Regions from separate parts of the Nonomuraea sp. NPDC049141 genome, predicted to be linked through region 3. Evidence: riboswitches for the same ligand, from Rfam matches in the RefSeq annotation. Region 3 holds a riboswitch; each other region holds the start of a gene.
What was found. Region 3 has a riboswitch for cobalamin ahead of AB0B91_RS10390 (CbtB domain-containing protein). Riboswitches for the same ligand answer to the same signal wherever they lie in the genome.
Positions count from the first base shown of each region.

Region 1: it holds a riboswitch for cobalamin, as region 3 does, so the genes downstream of both, AB0B91_RS26790 (ribonucleoside-diphosphate reductase subunit alpha) here and AB0B91_RS10390 (CbtB domain-containing protein) in region 3, are expected to answer to the same signal.
Region 2: it holds a riboswitch for cobalamin, as region 3 does, so the genes downstream of both, AB0B91_RS11520 (ABC transporter substrate-binding protein) here and AB0B91_RS10390 (CbtB domain-containing protein) in region 3, are expected to answer to the same signal.

Region 1 covers NZ_JBEZDR010000009.1:289-7,385, forward strand. The annotation lists gene AB0B91_RS26785 (tripartite tricarboxylate transporter substrate-binding protein) at 1-900, shown strand, start outside; cobalamin riboswitch at 905-1,114, shown strand; gene AB0B91_RS26790 (ribonucleoside-diphosphate reductase subunit alpha) at 1,240-3,414, shown strand; gene AB0B91_RS26795 (ribonucleotide-diphosphate reductase subunit beta) at 3,439-4,434, shown strand; gene AB0B91_RS26800 (mechanosensitive ion channel domain-containing protein) at 4,447-5,532, shown strand; gene AB0B91_RS26805 (EamA family transporter) at 5,548-6,423, opposite strand; gene AB0B91_RS26810 (ABATE domain-containing protein) at 6,507-7,043, shown strand; gene AB0B91_RS26815 (cytochrome c biogenesis protein CcdA) at 7,055-7,097, opposite strand, start outside.
Region 2 covers NZ_JBEZDR010000003.1:668,595-675,691, reverse strand. The annotation lists gene AB0B91_RS11540 (hydantoinase B/oxoprolinase family protein) at 1-1,740, shown strand, start outside; gene AB0B91_RS11535 (adenosylcobinamide amidohydrolase) at 1,756-2,415, opposite strand; gene AB0B91_RS11530 (ABC transporter ATP-binding protein) at 2,426-3,307, opposite strand; gene AB0B91_RS11525 (iron ABC transporter permease) at 3,304-4,302, opposite strand; gene AB0B91_RS11520 (ABC transporter substrate-binding protein) at 4,317-5,264, opposite strand; cobalamin riboswitch at 5,336-5,456, opposite strand; gene AB0B91_RS11515 (Gfo/Idh/MocA family oxidoreductase) at 5,464-6,324, opposite strand; gene AB0B91_RS11510 (SDR family NAD(P)-dependent oxidoreductase) at 6,360-7,097, opposite strand, start outside.
Region 3 covers NZ_JBEZDR010000003.1:377,497-384,593, forward strand. The annotation lists gene AB0B91_RS10375 (magnesium chelatase subunit D family protein) at 1-477, opposite strand, end outside; gene AB0B91_RS10380 (histidine phosphatase family protein) at 474-1,028, opposite strand; gene AB0B91_RS10385 (CbtA family protein) at 1,034-1,783, opposite strand; gene AB0B91_RS10390 (CbtB domain-containing protein) at 1,792-1,980, opposite strand; adenosylcobalamin (AdoCbl) riboswitch at 1,981-2,129, opposite strand; gene AB0B91_RS10395 (cytochrome c oxidase assembly protein) at 2,188-4,059, opposite strand; gene AB0B91_RS10400 (M28 family peptidase) at 4,151-5,680, opposite strand; gene AB0B91_RS10405 (DeoR/GlpR family DNA-binding transcription regulator) at 5,840-6,646, opposite strand; gene AB0B91_RS10410 (triose-phosphate isomerase) at 6,683-7,097, opposite strand, start outside.

The DNA of each region.
Region 1 (7,097 bases), on a different contig from region 3:
GAGAGCAACCTCGGAAGCAGCGCCGTCAGCGCGGCCCGCATGCTGGGCCGGTTCGCGATCGTTCCCGGTGGCGGACGCTGGGCCCGCGTCGCCCGGGCCCTCGTCGAGGCCGCCCGCGGGGAGGGTTTCCCGGTCTCCGGCACCCCGCCCGCCACCAGGATCACCGTCACAGGGCTGCCCGCGCTGGCCGCGACCGAGCTCAACAACGGGCTGTCCCTGCTCGACACCGCCACGCCGCTGGCCAGGCTCACCGGCCAGATCGAGGTCGTGGTGGTGCCCGCCAACTCCAAGTTCGCCACCTTCGACCAGTTCGGCGCGCACCTGCTCGCCCACCCCGACCGTACGCCGCTGACGGGCGGGCCGCAGGGCGAGCCCGACCACCTGCTGTTCGGGCTGATCGCCAAGGGGCTCGGCGCCGACACCCGGCAGGTCGACTACACCGGCTTCCCCGGCAGCGCGGAGGCCACGTCGGCGCTTCTCGGCGGCAAGGCCGCGGCGGCGACCGGCACGCTCGCGGACTGGCGCAAGGCCATCGACAAGGGCTGGGTCCGGGTGCTCGCCGTCTCCAGCGCGCGCCGGGTGGACGGTGTCGAGGCGCCGAGCCTGCTGGAGTGCGGGGTGCGGCTCGACTTCGCCGACTGGTGCGCGGCGGTCGGGCCCGAGGGGATGACCGAGGACAGGAAGGACTTCGCCATCCGGCTCTGCGACGAGGTCACGGAGTCCGCCACCTGGCGGGCGGCCTGCCGCACGGAGGGCTGGACCTCGATCCCGCTCAGCGGCGACGACTTCGAACAGTGGCTCGCCTCGGAGATCGGCAGGACCAGGGCCGTGCTCCGCGATCTCGGCATGCTCGACACGGCTGACACAACATGCTGGGGTAGTTGCGAGAAGGGCCACTAGATGTAGGATCCTGGTCGTCGCTGGTTCGCCCCTCGGGGCGGAGTAAAAGGGAACCTGGTGCGATTCCGGGGCTGCCCCGCAGCGGTGAGCGGGAACGACCGCCGTCACGAGCACTGGAGAGATCCGGGAAGCGACGGCCAGTAGGAGGCCGGCCCAGTAGTGGGCAGGACCACGCCCGCGAGCCCGAAGACCTGCCGGTGACGTTGGGGGAGCCACCCGGCTCCGCCCATCGAAGTGTCCAGGGCCTCGAGGGAGGGCCGGGGGCGTCGCGGCCGAGAACTCCAGCGCCGCCGTGCTCTCGCGCGCCCTCACGAGGATGAGCTCGCGAGGAGAGAGCACGTGACGCAGACCATTGTCGATCCGCGGTCGGCCACCGCCGACCGGCGGCTGGCCATCGAGGAGGCCGCCGCCCGGGTGATCACCGACCCGGCGAACTCCCGGGTCGCCGCCCGGCTCCTGGCCGAGGAGATCGCCGACGAGGCGGCCGGGCACGGCGTGCGGACCTTCTCCGAGTCCATCGCCGCCACCCACGCCGCGGGGCTGATCCAGGACTCGCTCGCCGCGTTCGTCGGCGCCAACGCCGCCGAGCTCGACGCGCTCGTCTCCGGCGAGGCGGACGAGCGCTTCGAGTACTTCGGCCTGCGTACGGTCTACGACCGCTACCTGCTGCGTCACCCGGAGTCGCGGGCGGTGCTCGAACGGCCCCAGCACTTCCTGCTGCGCGTGGCCTGCGGGCTGTCGGAGACGGTCGCCGAGGCCGCCGAGCTCTACGCCCTCATGTCCACGCTGTCGTACCTGCCGAGCTCGCCGACGCTGTTCAACTCGGGTTCGCGCCGGCCGCAGCTGTCGTCGTGCTTCCTGCTCGACTCGCCGCGCGACGAGCTGGAGTCGATCTACGACCGCTACGGGCAGGTGGCCAGGCTGTCGAAGTACGCCGGAGGCATCGGCATCGCCTGGACCCGGGTGCGCTCGCGCGGATCCCTCATCAGGGGGACCAACGGGCATTCCAACGGCATCGTGCCCTGGCTGCGCACGCTCGACTCCTCCGTCGCCGCGGTCAACCAGGGCGGCCGTCGCAAGGGTGCGGCCTGCGTCTACCTGGAGACCTGGCACGCCGATGTCGAGGAGTTCCTGGAGCTCCGCGACAACACGGGCGAGGACGCCCGCCGTACGCACAACCTGAACCTGGCCAACTGGGTGCCGGACGAGTTCATGCGCCGGGTGGAGGCCGACGAGGTCTGGTCGCTGTTCGACCCCAAGGAGGTCCCCGACCTCACCGACCTGTACGGCGAGGCGTTCACCCGCGCCTACCGCGTCTACGAGGCCGAGGGCCGCTACACCCGGCAGTTGCCCGCCCGGACCCTGTACGGGCGGATGATGCGTACCCTCGCCCAGACCGGCAACGGCTGGATGACGTTCAAGGACGCCGCCAACCGCACCTCCAACCAGACGGCCAGGCCCGAGAACGTCATCCACCTGTCCAACCTGTGCACCGAGATCCTCGAGGTCACCAGCGACGGCGAGACGGCGGTCTGCAACCTGGGCTCGATCAACCTCGCCGCCCACCTGGTCGACGGCGGCGTCGACTGGGACCGGCTGCGCCAGACCGTCCGTACGGCCGTGCGCTTCCTGGACCGGACCATCGACCTGGGCTTCTACCCGACGCCCGAGGCCGAGGCGGCCAACAAGCGCTGGCGGCCGATCGGGCTCGGCGTGATGGGCCTGGCCGACGTGTTCTTCGCGCTCAGGCTGCCGTTCGACTCGCCCGAGGCGCTGGGTCTGTCCACGCGCGTCGCCGAGGAGATCGCCCTGGCCGCCTACGACACCTCCGCCGACCTGGCCGTCGAGCGCGGCCGGCACCCGTCGTACGCCGACACCAGGGCGGCGGGCGGCGTCCTGCACCCCGACCACTACGGCGCCGCCGGGTCGCCGCGCTGGGACGCGCTGCGCGCGAAGATCGCCACGACCGGGCTGCGCAACTCGCTGATGGTCGCCATCGCGCCGACCGCGACGATCGCCTCCATCGCCGGTTGCTACGAGTGCATCGAGCCGCAGGTGTCCAACGTGTTCAAGCGCGAGACGCTGTCGGGTGAGTTCCTCCAGGTCAACCGCTATCTGGTGGCCGATCTGCAGGCCCGTGGGCTGTGGACGCAGCGGATGCGCGACGACCTCAAGCGGGCGGACGGCTCGATCCAGGACATCCCCGGCATCCCCGACGACCTCAAGGTTCTGTACCGCACGGCCTGGGAGCTGCCGCAGAAGGCGCTCATCGACCTGGCCGGGGCCCGGCAGCCGTACATCGACCAGTCGCAGTCGCTCAACCTGTTCATGGCCAGCCCGACGATCGGGAAGCTGTCCTCGATGTACGCCTATGCCTGGAAGCAGGGCCTGAAGACCACCTACTACCTGCGCTCGCGCCCGGCCACCCGGATCGCCCAGACGACGGTCGCGGTCAACGCCGACGCCGTCGCCTGCTCCTTGGAGAACCCGGAAACCTGCGAAGCCTGCCAGTAGCCCCCTCGAACGGAGACCTCCGCAATGCTGCTCGACCCCGGCATGGACCTGACCCTGCGGCCCATGCGCTACCCGGACTTCTATGAGCGCTACCGCGCCGCCATCCGCAACACCTGGACCGTCGAGGAGGTGGACCTGCACTCCGACCTCGCCGACCTGGCCAAGATGACGCCGCAGGAGCGCCACCTGATCCACCGGCTGGTCGCCTTCTTCGCCACCGGCGACTCCATCGTGGCCAACAACCTCGTGCTCAACCTCTACCAGCACGTCAACGCCCCCGAAGCCCGCCTGTACCTCAGCAGGCAGCTGTTCGAGGAGGCCGTGCACGTGCAGTTCTACCTGACGCTGCTCGACACGTACCTGCCCGACCCGGAGGAGCGGGTCAAGGCGTTCGGCGCCGTCGAGCACATCCCGTCCATCAGGGACAAGGCGGAGTTCTGCTTCCAGTGGATCGACTCGATCAACGGGCTCCGGCGGCTGGAGACCGCGGACGAGCGGCGGCAGTTCCTGCTCAACCTGATCTGCTTCGCCGCCTGCATCGAGGGGCTCTTCTTTTACGGCGCGTTCGCCTACGTATACTGGTTCCGCTCGCGAGGCCTGCTCGGCGGGCTGGCCACCGGCACCAACTGGGTCTTCCGCGACGAGTCCATGCACATGGAGTTCGCCTTCAGTGTGGTCGACACCGTGCGGGCCGAGGAGCCCGAGCTGTTCGATGACAAGCTGGGGGAGCAGGTCATCCGCATGATAGAAGAGGCGGTCGCCGCCGAACTGGCCTTCGCCCGCGACCTGTGCGGCGACGGCATGCCCGGCATGAGCGTCGAGCAGATGCGCGAATACCTCCAATACGTCGCCGACCAGCGGCTGGCCCGGCTCGGGCTGCCCCAGAGGTACGGCACGGCCAACCCGTTCGGTTTCATGGAACTGCAGGACGTACAGGAGCTGGCCAATTTCTTCGAACGGCGGGTGTCCGCATACCAAGTGGCTGTTGAGGGCAATGTGACCTTTGATGAGGCTTTTTAAGACATTGGGGGTATGAACGTGCAGTCGCCGACCGACTGGCTCATTCTCGCCATTTCGATGGCGGGCGCCATTCTCGTGGTGGAGGTGGTCAGGCGGCTGCTGGTCAGGGCGGGCCGGAAATGGCGGCTCGCCCGGCACCTGGTGGAGCACTGCACCTGGCCGGCGTACGCGGTGGGGGTCGTGGTGGCGGCCAACCTGGTGTTCTCGCCGGGGATGCTCGGCGAGACCGTGCGCCTGCGCGAGCTCGGCGGCACGATCGACCGGGTGCTCGGCCTGGTCACCATCGCCTGTGTCACCTGGCTGATCATCCAGGCCAACTACGCCCTGACCGACGTCATCCTGGACCGGCTGGTCCTCGTCCAAGGCGAGCGCAACCGCCGGGCACGGCGGATCATGACCCAGATCGGGCTGGTCCGCCGCGTCGCCGCGGTGACCATCTTCGTGCTGGCGGTCGGCGCCATGCTCTTCTCCTTTCCGCAGGTCCGGGCGCTGGGCGCCGGGCTGCTCGCCTCGGCGGGCATCGCGGGCGCCATCGTCGGTATCGCCGCTCAGCCGACCATCGGCAACATGCTGGCCGGGCTCCAACTCGCCTTCAGCGACGCGCTCCGCCTCGACGACGTGGTCGTGGTCAACGAGGAGTGGGGCAGGATCGAGGAGCTCACGCTCACCTATGTCGTAGTGCGCCTGTGGGACGAGCGCCGCATGGTCCTGCCCGTCTCCTACTTCACCCAGAACCCGTTCGAGAACTGGACCAGGCACGGCAGCCGGGTCCTCGCCGTGGTGTTCCTGCGCGTCGACTGGTCGGTGCCGGTCGACAAGCTGCGCGAGGAGCTCTACCGCTACATCCAGGAAAACCCGCTGTGGGACCAGAAGGACTGGACGCTCCAGGTCACCGACGTGCTGCCGAACGGGCTGGTCGAGCTGCGGGCGCTGATGAGCGCCGCCGACTCGCCCTCCGCCTGGGACCTCAAGTGCGACGTACGCGAACATCTCGTGACGTACGTGAGAGAGAACTTCCCCGAGGCCCTGCCCCGCTTCCGCATCGACACGCCGGAGACCCGCGCCGGGGTGCCGTGGACCGGCGCCAAGCCGTTCTGAGGCGTCGAGCGGGCCTCAGCGCCGGTTCGCCAGCAGCACTCCGGCGCCGCCGACCACCAGGCCCGCGACGGCCAGCGGGTGCAGCGACTGCCCGACGAACAGCCACGCCATCACCGCGGTGACTGACGGGGTGAGGAAGAACATCGTGCTCACCCGGCTCGCGGGCGCGTTCTTCAGCATGGTGTTGAGCAGCAGGAACGCGCCGATCGAATTGACCAGCACCAGCCAGCCCACGGCGCCGGAGAACGCGCCCCAGTCCGTCACCCGCGGCGTCTCGAACACCAGCGAGGCCAGCCCCACCAGCGGCGCGCTGACGAGGAACTGCGTCGCGGTGCCCGTCCGCACGTCCATGTCCCCGGCGGACCGCTTCTGGTAGACCGTCCCCAAGCTCAACGCCAGCAGCCCGACCACACAGAACGCCACCCCGGCCGGTGAGAAGCTCAACCGATCCGCCACCGCCAGCCCCACCCCGGCCGCGCCGAGCCCGAAGCCCAGCCATTGGCGCGGGCTCACCCGCTCGCCCAGCAGCCGCCCCGCCACCAGCGCGATCAGCACCGGGTTCAGGCCCTGCACCAGCGCCACCACCGCGGCGGGCACGTGCAGGCCGATCGCCGAGTAGAACGCGCCGAACTGCACCGCCTGAACCAGGATCCCGGATCCTGCCACGTGCGCCAGCTCCCGCCCGCGCGGCCACGGCGCCCGTACGGCCAGTGCGAACCCGCCCAGCAACAGCCCCGCCAGCGCGAACCTGGCGAACGTCAGCAGCAGCGGCGGCGCCGACCCGACGCCGATCACCCCCGCGATGAAGGCACTGCTCCACATCACCACGAACAGAGGCGGCATCACCGCCGACGACGTCTTGTTCCTGGTCTCCATCACGCTGATCGCCACGGCGCAGCCTCCATAACCTCTTAAAGTGGTTATTTAACTGTTCCGTGCTTCGCATAACCTGTCAACGTGGTTACTATTGCAGTGTGACGGGTTTCACCTTCATCAGTGGCAATCTGGGCCTCGATCTGGCGGGCACCGTACAACACCGCCGGTCCGACCGGACCGACCTGCTGCGCGATCCGGCGGAGCTGGCGCGGTGGACGGTCGAGGCAGGCATCCTCGACGTGCCGCCCGCGGTCGGCGACGCCGAACTCACGGCGGGGAAGATGTTGCGGGAGGCCATCTACCGGCTGGCCGCGGCGGCCTTGCCGTCGGAGGAGGATCGCCGGTTGGTCAACCGGGTCGCCGCCGGGCCGCCCGCGTCCGTGCGGTTGAACGGCGCCGGGCGGGTCGAGCGTGACGGGGATCTCGACGCCGCCCTCTCGACGGTGGCCAGGGAGGCGGTCCAGCTGCTCGGCGGGCCGCGGGCCGTACAGATCAAGGAATGCGGGGGAGAGGTGTGCACCCGCCTGTACGTCGACGCCTCGCGCGGGTCGTCGCGGCGCTGGTGCGACATGCACGAGTGCGGCAACCGCGCCAAGGCGGCCGGCTTCCGCGCCCGGCAGCGCGCGCCGCTTTAGGGGCAGGTCAGTCAATGGCGTCTGAGGCGCCACGCGGTGACGGCGGCCACCGCC
Region 2 (7,097 bases), 290 kb from region 3:
CCCGAGCTCATCCGGGACGTGCCCCTGGAGACGATGCGTCCCGGAGACGTGTACGTGCTCAACGACGCCTACCGGGGCGGCGTGCACACCAACGACCTGCTCGTCTATCGGCCCGTCTTCGTCGGGGATCGGCCCGCGTACTTCGCCGCGACCATGATCCACGTGTCGGACCTGGGCGGGCTGTCCGCCGGTGGCATGGCGCCGCTGGCCACCGACATCTTCCTCGAAGGGCTGCAGCTTCCTCCCGTACGGCTGGCGACGTCCGGCGGGCTCGAACCGGCGGTGGAGGCCATTCTCCGGGCCAACAGCCGTACCCCGGACAAGGTCATGGGCGACGTGCGGGCGCTCGTGGCGGGCACGGCGGTGGCGGCCGCCCGGGTCGGCGCGCTGGTCTCGGAGTACGGAGCCGACGGGCTGGCGGCGGGGATCGACGACTACCTCGACTACACGGAGGCCAGGACGCGGACCGCGCTGGCCGACCTGCCCGAGGGCCGCTTCGAGGCGTCCTACCCGATCGACGACGACGGGATCGATCAGGAAAAATCCCACTACATCCGGGTCGCTCTCACCCTCGAAAACCACCCCTCCGATGGCACCGGACGGCACGACTCGGGGGACATCGGACCGCAGTCCCCCGAGGTGATCGCCGGGCTGCCCGAGACGCAGGGTCCCGGGGGTTCCGAGGCTGCCGAGAGTCCTGCGGTTGCCAAGGATCCTGGGGTTGCCGGCGGTCGCGAGGGTCCCGGGATTGCCGGAGTTCCAGACGGTCCCGGGATTGCCCGAGTTCCCGAGACACGGGTTCCCGGGGATCCCAGGATGCGGGTCCCCCGGGTTCCCGAGGTGGGGGTTGTGGTGGATTTCGCTGGGACCGGGCCGCAGGTGCCGGCGGCGGTCAACGCGTCCGCGTCGCAGTCGCTGGCCGCGGCTGTGTTCGCGGTGCGGTGCTTCCTCGATCCGACCATTCCGATGAACGACGGCTGCCTGCGCGCGATCGAGGTTCGGCTGCCGGAGGGGTCGCTGCTCAACGCCCGCTCCCCCTACCCGTGCGGTGGGCGGTACGTGCCGATCTACGCGGCCATGGAGGCCATCTTCCAGGCGCTGTCGGACGCCGTTCCGGAGCGGGCCATCGCGCCCAGCGGCATCCTCCAGCCGTTCTCCATCGCGGCCGTCGGGGCGCCGTACTGGATCCATCTCTCGTACGACTTCGGCGGTGTCGGCGCGCGACAGGGGCTCGACGGGCCGGACGCGACAGGCGTGCACTTCGGCATCGGCCGGAACTCGGTGCCGCAGGTCGAGCCGGTGGAGAGCCGCTGCCCGCTGGTCGTCGAGTCGATCGAGACCATCCCCGACTCCGGCGGCCCCGGGCGGCATCGTGGGGGGCTGGGGTCGCGGACCGTGTACCGGTTCCTGGCGGACTGCCATGTCACGACGCGCGGCGACCGGCTGCGCCTGGCCCCGCCTGGACGCGACGGCGGGCTGCCGGGGCGGCTCGGCGGCTTCTTCAAGCGGCACCTGGACGGAACGGTCGAGCGGCTCGCGTCGAAGGTGAACAATGTGCGGTTCGCCGCAGGCGAGGCGTTCGTGGTGGAGACGACGGGCGGGGGCGGAATGGGCTCCCCGCACGAGCGAGACCTTGAGGCGGTACTCGCCGACCTCGCCGCAGGCCACGTCACAGAGCGGGGCGCCCAGGAGGACTACGGCCTGACACGCCGGCAAGACCCGGTGAGGTGGGCGCGGTGAGCCAAACCCGGGGAGCTAGGTGCGGGGGTGCCAGGAGGCCGCGCCCCGGTGGACGGCGGAGTGGACGGCGCGGGCCAGGCGGGCGCCCCAGGTCGAGCGTGGGCCGCCGAAGAGTTCCGCCGGCCCGTCAGCGCGTACGGCCAGGCAGAGGGCGTCCGAGGCGGTGCCGGTGCACGGGAAGCCCGCCTCGATCAGCGCCTGCGATTTGGCCTCCGTCATCGTCATCACGGCGTTGACCAGGGCGGCATCGGTCATCGCGACCGGCACCACGGCCATCAGGTTGATCGTCCCCACGGGCGGCCCGGCGGCGGCAGGCTCGGCGAGCATCGGGGCCAGTTCGGGGTCGGTGGCGCCTTCGGGGGCGGCGGCCCAGGTGGGGACACGTAATCCGACCGTCGCCACGACCTCCACCTCCCCGTCCACCGCCCGCGCGTACCGCTCCACCGAGGCCGCCGTCATCATGCCCACCCCGAGGCCGTCAGGACCGAGCTCGCGGAGGTGATCAACCGGGTCCATCCGCGAGTAACCTGCCACGACCTGCGCGTTCAGCACCCACGTACGCTCCCCGATCCCCCCGCCCAGGAGCGCCGAGGAGATCATCCGCCACCCAGGCCCGAACTCCCACAGCAGCGACCCGAGCCGCACCCCGTCCTCGACCCGATACGCCAGCTTCACCAGATCCCCCTCACGAGCCGCCTCTGACCAGGTGCACGACGGGCCGCCCGCCGGGACCGAGTGAGATCTCCACTCGGGCGTCGAAGTGCGTGCCGACCAGCGCCTCCGTGAGCACCTGTCCCGGCTGCCCGGCGGCGACGGCCCGGCCGCCGGCGAGCAGCAGGAGCCTATCGGCGTACTGCCCGGCGAGGGTCAGGTCGTGCAGCGTCGTCACCACGGTCAGCTCGTCGGCGAGCCTGAGCCGGTCGACCAGTTCCAGGACCTGCTGCTGGTGTCCGAGGTCGAGCGCGGTCGTGGGCTCGTCGAGCAGGAGCGCGGGCGCCTGCTGGGCCAGCGCCCGGGCCAGGACCACGCGCTGCCGTTCGCCGCCGGACAGCTCCCCCAGCCGGCGTTCGGCGAACTCGGCGAGGTCGAGCCGTTCGAGCACCGACCCGGTGACCTCCCGGTCGTGGCGGCTCTCCCTGCCGAGGTAGGAGATGTACGGGGTGCGGCCGAGCAGGGCGTAGTCGTACACGGTCATGTCGGGCGGCAACGAGGGCGTCTGGGGCGCGTAGGCGACCAGCCTGGCTCTTTCTCTCGGCCGGAGCGTGCGCGCGGCCCGGCCGCCGACTGTGACGTCGCCCCGGTGGGCGACGACGCCCATGACGGCCTTGAGCAGGGTGGACTTTCCGGCGCCGTTCGGGCCGATGATCGCCAGCCATTCGCCGCGCCGGACCGACAGATCGACGTCGGTGAGCACCTCGCGCTCGCCGAGCCGTACCGAGAGAGCGCTGGTCTCGATCATCCGCCCCGGCAGGGCCGCTGCCGAGTCAGTGGTACCGGTCGGGTGACCGTCCGCCTGGTCAGTGGTGCCGGTCGGGTGACCATCCGCCCGGTCAGAAGTGCCGGTCATGTGGCGGTCTGCCGGGTCATGCGCAGGATGGCCACGAAGAACGGCGCGCCGACGAACATGGTGACCACCCCGATGGGCAGCTCGGCGGGGGCGATGACGGTGCGCGCGATCAGGTCGGCGAGCACGAGGAAGGCGGCGCCGCCGATCAGCGACAGCGGCAGCACGATCCGGTACGAGCCGCCCGCCAGCCGCCTGACCACGTGCGGGATGACAATGCCGACGAACCCGATGAGACCGCTCACCGCCACGGCCGCCGCGGTGGCCAGGGACGCGGCCAGCAGGACCGCCAGCCGTACCCGACCGGCCCGCACGCCCAGGCTGGTGGCCTCCTCGTCCCCCACCGAGAGCACGTCGAGCATCCGCCCGTGCGCGAGCAGCAGCACCGAAGAGACGACGGCGTACGGCAGCACCAGCCAGAACTGGTCCCACCCGCCGCCCACGTCGCCCAGGATCCACGAGTAGATGCGCTGCAGCTCCTCGACCTTGAACTGCTGGATGAACGTCTGGATCGCGGTCAGGAACGAGGTGACGGCCACCCCGGCGAGCACCAGCGTGGCGGTGCCGCCCGCGCGCCCGGCGGTGTTCCCGAGCACGTACGCCAGGAACACCCCGCCCACGGCCCCCACGAAGGCGGCCACCGGAATGCCGACCACGGGGGTCGGCACGAGCACGATGACCACGGTGGTGGTCAGCCCGGCGCCGGCGGCGGCGCCGAGCAGGTACGGGTCGGCCAGCGGGTTGCGGAACACCCCCTGGTAGCCGGCCCCCGCGATGGCCAGCAGCCCGCCGACCACGGCCGCCACCAGCACTCTGGGCAGCCGCAGCTCGAACAGCAGCCCCTGTTCCACGGGCGCCAGCCCCGAGTCCACGTGCACGTACGGCAGCCAGTCGACCGCCTGGAGCACCACCTGCCACGGCGAGATGTCGGCGGCCCCGCCGAGCAGCCCGGCCACCATGGAGACGGCGAGCACGCCCAGCGCACCCACCGTCCACATCAGGCTGGACCTCACTAGCGGGTGGCCGCCTTGGCGACCGCGTCACTGATGGACTGGGCCAGGTCGACGACCCGCGGGCCCCAGCGCGAGGCGAGGTCGTCGTCGAGCTGGATCACCTGGTCGCTCTTGATGGCCGACAGTCCCTTCCAGCCGGGCCGCTTGGCCAGCGTGTCCTTGCTCTGCTGGCAGCACTTCACGTCCGCCAGGAAGATCAGGTCGGGGTCGGCCTGGGCGACGAACTCCGCCGACAGCTTGGGATAACCGCCCGCCGGGTCCGGCGCCTTGTCGGCGATGTTGGTGAGGCCGAACATCCCGTAAATCTGCCCGATGAACGTGCTCGACGTCGCCGCGTAGGGGGTCTGGTCGAGTTCGTGGTAGTAGGTGAGCTTTTTGTCCTTGGGGGCGTTCGCCGCGAGCTTGTCCAGGGCCGTCTTCATGCCTGTCACGACTTGTCCGGCCTTGTCGGTGTTGCCGGTGGCGGCGCCGAGGTCGGTGATCTCGTCGTACGCCTCGTCGAGCTTGGTGGCGGCCGGTTCCAGGAGGACCGGCACGTTCAGCTTGCCCAGCTCGGCGACCACCTTGTCGATGTCGTTGGAGACGACGACCAGGTCGGGCTTCTGGGCGACGATGGCCTCGACGTTCGGCTTGAAGCCGGACAGGTCGGTCTTGGGGACGCCGGCCGGGTAGTTGGACTGGTCGTCCACCGCGATGACCTGGGGGCCCGCGCCGATGGCGAAGAGCGTCTCGGTGTGGCTGGCGGAGAGCGAGACGATCCGCTCCGGCTTCTTGGCGATGGTGACCTTGCCGTTGGCCGCCTCGACCGTTACGGGGTAGGCGGTGGAGCCGGTCGAGCCGGTTGAGCTCGCGGGTGACGGGGTGGTGGTAGTGCTGTTCTGGCCGCATCCGGTCAGAACGAGCGTTCCCAGCAGCGCGCCCGCGAAGGCCGTGCGTACGGGCCTCACGAGAAGTCCTTTCACACTGTCGGAACCGAGAGACCCGCTGAGAGCGACGGATCACCCTTTTCCACGAGGGTTGATGACGTCAGCGCGGAGGCAGGCGACCTGGCTATGACAGTTGCGGGACAGCGCCGGACTCGCACCGGACTTCGCTGCAACTCTGCGCGTCGGACAGACGCTATCAATGCTCCGGATGGACGCTAAGTCAAGGGGTGGCCAACTGGGTCTCCGCCTCGGCGATGATCCGCTGCAGCCGGAGACCGTGGGCCGCGTCCAGCGGGTGTCCGCCGCCCTGGCGTACGGTCCGCGCGAACTCCTCGGCGATGGTCGCGAACGGATCGTCGTCGCCGGGCAGCAGCACCGCGTTGCCCGTTCTGCCGTACACCGCGATGCTCGACGGCGGCAGGTCGCCGGCGGCGGCCATGCTCAGCGACGCCTCGCTGACCGCGCCGCCCTCGTGGTCGAGCAGCAGGCCGGTCCAGCCGAGCGGGTTCCCGTGCGCGCGTACGCCGGTCACCGGGCCGAGCGCGGCGTCGAGCAGGTCGATCACGTGCGGCCCGACGTCCAGGAGCGCGCCGCGCTGGAGCCGCCACGGGGTGCCGAAGGGGTGGCCGCCCAGCAGGACGTTGGAGATGTTCGCGGCGTGGCCGCCGAACGCCTCGATGCCGGCGCAGCGTGCCAGAAACTCTCTGACCTGCGTGGTGTAGCGCATGGTGAGGACGAGCTGCGAGGCCACCCCGGCCTCGCGCACGGCGTCCGCGAGGCGCCGCGCGTTCTCCAGTGAGTCGGCGAGCGGCTTCTCCAGCAGCAGCGCCTTCCCGGCCCGCGCCGCGCGCACCCCCAACTCGGCCTGTACGCCCGGCGGCACGCAGAACGCCACGGCCTCGCACGCGTCGAACAGCTCCTCGATCCGCTCGAACACCGGCGCCCCCAGCCCGGCGGCGGCCTCCGGACGGCGCGCCCATACCCCGGCGAAACGGAGATACGGGCTCTTGACCAGCATCGGCGCGTGAGCGCGCTCCGCCCACGGCCCCGCTCCGATCAACCCGACCGACACCGGTTCCATACATCCCCCTTTGATCCGCTTGAAGAACCCTAGAGTCATTCAGCGGCGTCGCGCCATTGGCGCAGGGCATGCTCGGGGCGGTGGGCGAGGGTGCCGGAGTCGATGACGATGGTCTGTCCCGTGATGCACCGCGACTCGCCCGAGGCGAGGAAGGCGACGAGGTCGGCCACGTCCTCCGGGGTGCAGGCCCAGGGCAGCAGGCGCTCGGCCGCCTTGTCGGCCAGCCGGTCCCGGCCGAGGGCCTGCGCGGCCACGTCGGTCAGGACCAGGGCGGGGGCGACGGCGTTGCAGCGAATGCCGCGCGAGCCGTACTTGGTGGCCACGTAGCGCACGAAACCGGTCAGCGCCGCCTTGGAGGTGCCGTAGGCGACGTGCGCCACGTCGCCCAGCAGGCCCGAGACCGACGAGGTGAGGACGAAGGCGCCACCGTCGGCCATCACGGGGGCCGCGTGCTTGACCATGAGCAGGGCGCCGCGCAGGTTCACCGCCATCGTGCGGTCCCAGACCTCCACGTCGAGCGACTCGAGGTCCTGGTCGCGGCCGTAGGTGCCGGGGCCGAGCGCGGCCGCGTTCGAGTGGACGACGTCCAGGCGGCCGAACGAGGCAATCAGGTCGCCGATCGCCCCGGCCACCTGCTTCTCGTCCGACACGTCGCAGGTGAGCGCCGTGGCCGTGCCGCCTCTGGCGCGGATCGTGGTGGCGACCGACTTGGCGCCGGCCGCGTGCACGTCCAGGACGCCCACGCAGGCGCCCTCGGCGGCCAGGCGCGCCGC
Region 3 (7,097 bases):
GATCCCGAGGGCGGCCGCGTCCAGCAGCAGGTCCACCAGATGGTCGTGGAGCAGGTTCACCTCGTCCACGTAGAGCACGCCGCGGTGCGCGGCGGCCAGCAGGCCGGGCTCGAACGCCTTCACGCCCTCGGTCAGCGCCCGCTCCACGTCGAGCGAGCCGGCCAGGCGGTCCTCGGAGGCGCCGACGGGCAGCTCCACCAGCGAGGCGGGGCGGCGTAGCCACTGCTCGCCCGGCTCGTGCGGCCCGTCGGGGCACTCGTCGCCCGGTGCGGCGGGATCGCAGGCGAAGCGGCAGCCCGCCACGACGTCCACGGGCGGGAGCTGGGCGGCCAGCGCGCGGACGATGGTGGACTTGGCGGTGCCCTTCTCGCCGCGTACGAGCACGCCGCCCACGCGCGGCGAGACGGCGTTGAGCACCAGCGCCAGCTTCAGGTCCGCGAGCCCGACGACGGCGCTGAACGGGTAGGTGACGATCAAAGGGTGGCCTTCCGGTTGACATGCGCGACGCGCCAGCCGCCGCGTGTGCTGGACAGTTCGGTGGTGGACAGCGGCGCCAGGTCGAAGCGGGTGGTGACCAGGGGGTTCAGCCCTAACGCGTGACCGAGGGCGGCCCTGATCACCCCCACGTCGCAGATCACGACGGCGGGGGACCGGCGTTCCGCGTCGAGCCAGGCCGCGACGCGGGCCGCCAGCGCGGCCAGGCTCTCCCCGCCGTGGGGCGTGGCGTGCGGGTCGGCGAGCCAGCTCGCCAGGGCGTCCGGCTCGGCCTCCGCGACCTTCGCGTACGGCAGGCCGCGCCAACTGCCGTGATCGGCCTCCGCGAGAGCCTGGACCACCGACGGCCGCAGTCCCATGGCGGTGGCGGTCTGATCGGCGGCCCTGGCCGGGGCCACCAGCGCGAGACCCGTCCAGGATCTGGCCCTGGCCAGGGCGGCGGCTCTGGCCAGGCTCGACGGGTCGGCGTTCTCGTCCATGGGGAAGCAGGCCGACCGCGTTCCCGGCGTGCCGGCCTGCCGTACGAACAGCACCTCTCTCAGCTCGGTGTGGGCACCGCGACGGGAACCGCGGCCGGGCGGCGGGCCGCTCGATCGCAGGCCCAGCCGAAGAGCACGCCGAAAGCGGTCCAGAAGACCAGTTGCGTACCCAGCGACGCGAGCCTGAACTCCCACAGCAAGGTCGCGGGGAAGTTCGCGGGTACCTCGTTGACCGCGGGCAGCAGCGCCCAGGCGGCGATCACCGGCACCAGGAACGTCACCACCGTGACGAGCCAGCGTGCCCACGGCCCGCCCTGCGTCCGCCGCCCACTCGCCACCGCGATCGCGGTCGAGGCCAGCCCGACCCCGATCATGATCACGTAGAGCAGGGTGCGGCTGTTGATCGTCTCCGGATCGCCGACCGCTGGTGGGTTGGCGGGATATTTCAGGAATGGAAGGAGAATGATGGCCACGAAAGCGGTGGCCGCGGCGGCCAGCGCGAGCCCGCCCTCGGAGCGAGGGCCGACCCGCCCCCGCAACCCCGCGAACACCAGGGCGAACACTCCGCCCACGGCCAGCCCGTACAACCCGGTGGCCAGGAACAGCCCGGCTTTCTGGCCGGGTCTGCTGACCACCGCCTCCTCTCCATGATCGTGACCGGCCGCCTCGGCCGCGGGCGGCTGGGCGGCTTCCTCCAGGGCGATCGCGCTGTCCACACTCGGCTCGCCGAAGGCGAACGCGAAACCACCGGCGATCAGCCCGGCCAGCAGGCCCAGAAGCAGCCCCCTGACCAGCAGGGTGCGCACCACGCCGACCCCTAGTGGCACGGCACGCCGAGCAGGTGCCGCCCGTCGTGCATGAGTTCGTGGAGGTAGTTGCCGGTCTGTGAGATCGCTCCGTTGTCCATCAGGACCAGATAGGCCACCAACAGGAGCAGGGGTACGGCCAGCAGCCATGGGCGCAGGCGGGGGAAGGGAACGGACGTGGGAGTGGTCAGGCCACTCATAGTGCCTCCTCAGGGATGACGCGTCCCAACAAACGAGGTCACGGTGGCCAAGCGACCTGGCTCCCGGGATCTACGTCCCGGATACAGTGGCGCGTCCGCACCGGCTTCTCACCGGATTTCCCTTGGCCAATCGTGAAATCTACCGGAACGTATCCCTTCATCCCGTTCGCGTCAACACGCACACCATGAACGCGCAGCTCACAGAGCTCACACCGGCACGTCCACGCGGGCGACAAGCTTGAGTGCGGTCTTCCGCGACCGGGTCAGCCGTACGGCCAGCGCGGCGAGAGCAGGCACGGGCAGGACCAGGTACACCAGGCCGGCCAGCCCCTGGTCGGCCGCCACACTCGCCACGCCGCGCGGAGCCACCTGCGAGAACCACTCCTGGCCCAGCACCGGCCCGGCCAGCAGGAACAGGCCGACCACCACCTGTACCGCGACGACAGCCGCGAGCACCCACGCGCGATCCCGCCGCGTGATCGGCCGCGGCAGGGGATCGACCCCGGCCAGCAGCCAGCAGCACAGCAGCCCGGTGCCGAAGAACAGCACCTGGGTGAGCAGGTGGACCGCCTGGTTGGCGGCCGACCAGGCCAGCCAGCCGGTGCCGTACAGGACGACGACCGGCAGCACGTAAAGGGCCAGGGCGGCGATCGGATGAGTGAGCCGCGCGGCCAGGCGGCTGCGCAGGAGCGCCGAGGCGAGGTCGCCGTACTGCGATCCGGGGGTGATGGCCCGCGCGGTCAGGGTCAGCGGCGCCCCGAAGGCCAGCAGCAGCGGCCCGATGACGTTGAGCACCGTGTACTGCAGGGCGTGCGCCGACGGCATCGCCCGCGCGTAGCCGCTCACGCCGCCCACGAGCACCGCCGCCAGCACCGCCAGCCCGGCGAACCAGGCGAGCGTACGGCCCACCGGCCACGGGTCGCCGGTACGGGCCAGCCTGCGCACCCCGGCCAGATAACCGGCGGCCGGAAGCGCCAGGGCGAGCAGGACCAGCGGGTTGAGCCGGATCTCGGTGATCAGCGCGCCGATCGAGTATGGCGCCAGGTCGTAGCCCAGCAGGTCGTTGTGGCCGCCGCTGGCGGGTGGCGCGGAGCGCGACAGGCCGGCGGCCAGTCCCGTGGCCGCGGCCATCACCATCAACTCGCCGGTGGCCAGCCGGGTGAAGGTGCCTCGTGTCGTACGTTCGGCGATCGCGGCGATGGTGCGGCGGCGGTGGATCATCCCGAACACGCCCAGGGCGACCAGCGCCGTCACCTTGCCCAGGACGAGCAGACCGTACCGGGTCGTCCACAGTTGCGGCACCGAGTCCATCCGGACCCAGGCGCCGGCCACGCCGGACACCGTCACCGCGACGAAGCAGCACAGGGCCAGCGTGCTGAACCTGGCCACGACGCTCGCGAGCCGGTCCGAATTCCGGAAGTGGACCAGCACGGCCGCCAGCCCGCCGACCCAGACGGCCGCCGCGAGCAGATGCGTCATGAGCGCGGAGACCGCGATGTCGTGATCTCCGGCCGACGCGGCGTGGCCGACGTAGACCGGAGGAAGCAGGCCGAACCCGGCGGTCACCAGCAAGGCGACCCCCGTCCACCGGGGCAGGCCGGCCTCCTTCATCCGGGAGGAGGCGAGCACCACGACCGTGGCCGTGCACGTCACGACGAGCATGGCCTGCGTCTGGGGGAGGGTGGTGCCGAAGTTCAACAGGGTGAAGTCGCCGAGCACCTCGTTCGCCGGCATGCTGAGGATGTTCGACAGCGTCAGCAGGTAGGTCATCAGCGCGCAGACCGCCCAGGCCAGCGCCCACCAGCCGGCCGCGCGTACGCAGGCGTTCGCCTCCGGCGCGTCGCGGGGGGCGAGGACAACTCCGGCGACCAGTGCTCCCACCGTGGCGATGGAGCAAAGGTCCAGCGCCAGTCGCGTCACCGACAGTCCCCAGACGGTCAACGGGCCGGGAGTCGGCAGCCCCTTGATCGGCGGCGGCGGTCCGCCTCCGCCGATCCACAGGGCGACGGCCAGCGCCAGGAGGCCGACCGCGATGGCCAGGCCTCCGTACAAGAGAGCCCGACGCCCGGGTAACAGCACCGCGTCCTCCTTTGTCGGGAGCATCCCTCAGTTGGGCAAGCGTCCCCTATGGACGGTTACGTCCGCGCCCTTATCGAGGTTCGACCCAGATTTATCGCGCGACTCTGCCAACAAGCTCAGCATCATCAGCGGCGACCGCGGCTTTCGCGGCGGCGGCCGGGCCGGGAAGGTCGCGGCTGTAGGCGTAGACCACGGTGGCGGTGGCGATGGCGCCGGTGTTCAACGCGAGGGCCCGGTCGTTGATGTTGGCCACGGTGTCGCAGGCCTTGTGGTAGCACGCGTCATAGGGCTGGCCCGCCGTACCACCGAACAGGGCCGCCTCCCCGGCCGTCTTGATGCCCTCGCCGCCGGTGAACAGGCCGCCGGACGGGATGCCCGCCTCGATGAACGGGCCGTAGTCGGAGCGGCCGTCGAAGTCGGTGCCGCTGTGGCTCTGCCTCAGCGTGTCGAAGTACTTCTCGAAGAGCTTCTCGATCTCGTCCGACCCGGGCGGGCCGGCCGGAGCGCCCGTGGCGTCCGAGTCGTCGCCGTCATAGATGTTGAAGACGTAGTTCGGTGAGGCGATCATGTCGTAGTTGAGGTACAGCTTGATCTTGTTCCGGGCGGCGGCGCTCAGGCTGCGCACGTAGAACGTCGAGCCGAGCAGGCCCAGCTCTTCGGCGCTCCACCAGGCGAAGCGGAGCTTGTTCCTGGTGGGGACCTTGCCGAGCGCCTCGGCGACGGCCAGGAGCGCGGCGCTGCCCGAGCCGTTGTCGTTGATGCCCGGTCCGGCCGGCACGGAGTCCAGATGCGCTCCGGACATGACGACCTTCTTCGACTCGCCCCACGTGGACTCGGCGAGCACGTTGTCGGTGGTGCGGAGTTCGCTGATCGTGTCGGTCCTGAGGTGGACCACCGTGCCCGCGGGGGACGACAGTTCCTCGCCGACCGCGAAGCTCGCGCCGACGACCGGGATGGAGACGGGTGTGCTGAGGTTGCCCTGCGGAGTCGCGGTCCGGCCCGGTTGACCCTCGTTGAAGATGATCGCGGCCACGGCGCCGGCCGCCTGGGCGTTCTGCGCCTTGACCAGGAAGGTGCAGGTGCCGCGCTGCAACAGCGCGATGTTGCCCGGCGTGAACCCGGCGAAGTCGGCGGCCTCGCAGCCGGAGGTGGAGGTGTTCGCTGTCGGGCCGGGCGGCAGGATCAGGTCGACGTTCTGCAGGGTCGCGGTGACTTCACCGGCTCCGGAGTAGTTCATCGTGGCGAAGTCGCCGAGGGGGGAGCCGCCGGGCGGGGTCGGGGCGTACAGCTCGGGGTCGGGGGAGATCTGCTCCATCAGCGCGGTGGACTTCTCCTCGTAGTAGGGGAAGTCGAACGGCTGGATGGTCACCTTGTAGCCGGCCTTCTTGAGCCTGGCGGCCACGTAGTCGCGCGACGCGTCGTGGCCGCCGGTGCCCGCCGCGCGCGTGCCGTGGTTGGCCTCGGCGATGGCCTGCAACGCCCCCAGGTGCTGCTTGACCATCGGGACGGAGACGGAGTCGATCAGCTCCCGCTCGGAGGGGGCGGGGTCGGCGTGGGCGGCGACCGGGGCGAGGGTGAGTGCCGTGACCACGGCGAGGGCACGGTAGACACCGGTACGCATAGGGCTCCTCCAACTGGCATGGGTGTAGTGCGATCCGGACACCATCAGCCGGGAAGAACCTGGCGACCGCCAGGCAGATGATCACGTCATTCTAAGAGCCGACCATCTGAAAAACGGATATCTGCCTACTCAGGCATGTCTTTACCAACAACCAGGACGTCAATGACCGCGTGACGCGGGTGCCACGGTGACGTCCACGCCCTTGCGCCGCAGTCGCTCCACGTGCTCCGCCGGCGTCCGCCAGTCCACGATGACCTGGTCGAAGTCGGTCAGCGGGGCGAGCGCGTGCAGGGCCCGGCGGTCGAACTTCGTGTGGTCGACGATCAGCAGCCGGGTGGCCGCCGAGTCGAACATGGCACGCTTGGTGTCGACCGTCTCCTCGGTCTGGTGGAAGCAGATGTCGTCGGTGATGGCAGAGGTGGACATGATGACGATGTCGGCGCGCACCTGGCGGATCGCCGCGACGGTCATGTGCCCCATGAACGAGTTGGCCCAGGGATGGAAGCGGCCGCCGAGCGCGATGAGCGTGAGGTCCGGTTCGCCGGTGAGGTCCTCGATGACGGGCACGAAGTTCGTGATCACCGTCAGGGGCGCCTTGTCGCGGAGCAGCGGGACGAGGGTCAAGGTGGTGGTGGAGTCGTCGAGGATGACGGAGTGTCCCGGCTCGATCCACGCGCAGGCGGCTCGGGCGAGTGCCGCCTTCTCGGCCTGCTGACGGCCGCGCCGGAACAGGTCGCTGGCCTCGACGAGGCTGGACGGCAGGGCGGTGACCACGCCCCGGCTCTTGCGGACGATCCCCCGGGCGACGAGCGCGTCGAGGTCGCGGTGGGCGGTCATCAGGCTGATCCCGTGCTTCTCCACGAGTGCCTCGATGCGGACCGAGCCATCCGCCATCACGTCCGCGGCGATCGCGCGCTGGCGCGCTCGCTGCCGATCCAGGCGGCCCTCCGCGGGCAGTTCCTTCATCGCACCTCCTGCCGGATCGGGATATCCCGCCTCCGACTATCTCGTATCCAGCCGTCCCGCGGCACCGGCCCGAGCCCCGATGCGCACCAACTCCACGAACTCCGCGACGTCCCACGCGGCGCGGCCGACGAACAGGCCGTCGGTTCCGGGTACGCCGAGCAACGCCGCCGCGTTGAGCCGGTTGACGCTTCCCCCATAGAGAACGGCCGCGACCCCGCTGGGCGCCTCCCCATCGGGCCCGAAGCGGGCCGACAGCATCGCCATGACGGGGGCGATCTCGTGCGGCAGTGCCTCCCGGCCGAGGTCGCCGATCGCCCAGACGGGCTCATAGGCGACGACGACCCGGTGCCGGTCATGCGTGGCGATTCGGGAGAGCCCCCGGCTCACCTGCCCGGCGACCCAGTCGTTCTCCCCTCCGGCGGCGCGTACCCCGGCCGGTTCGCCGACGCAC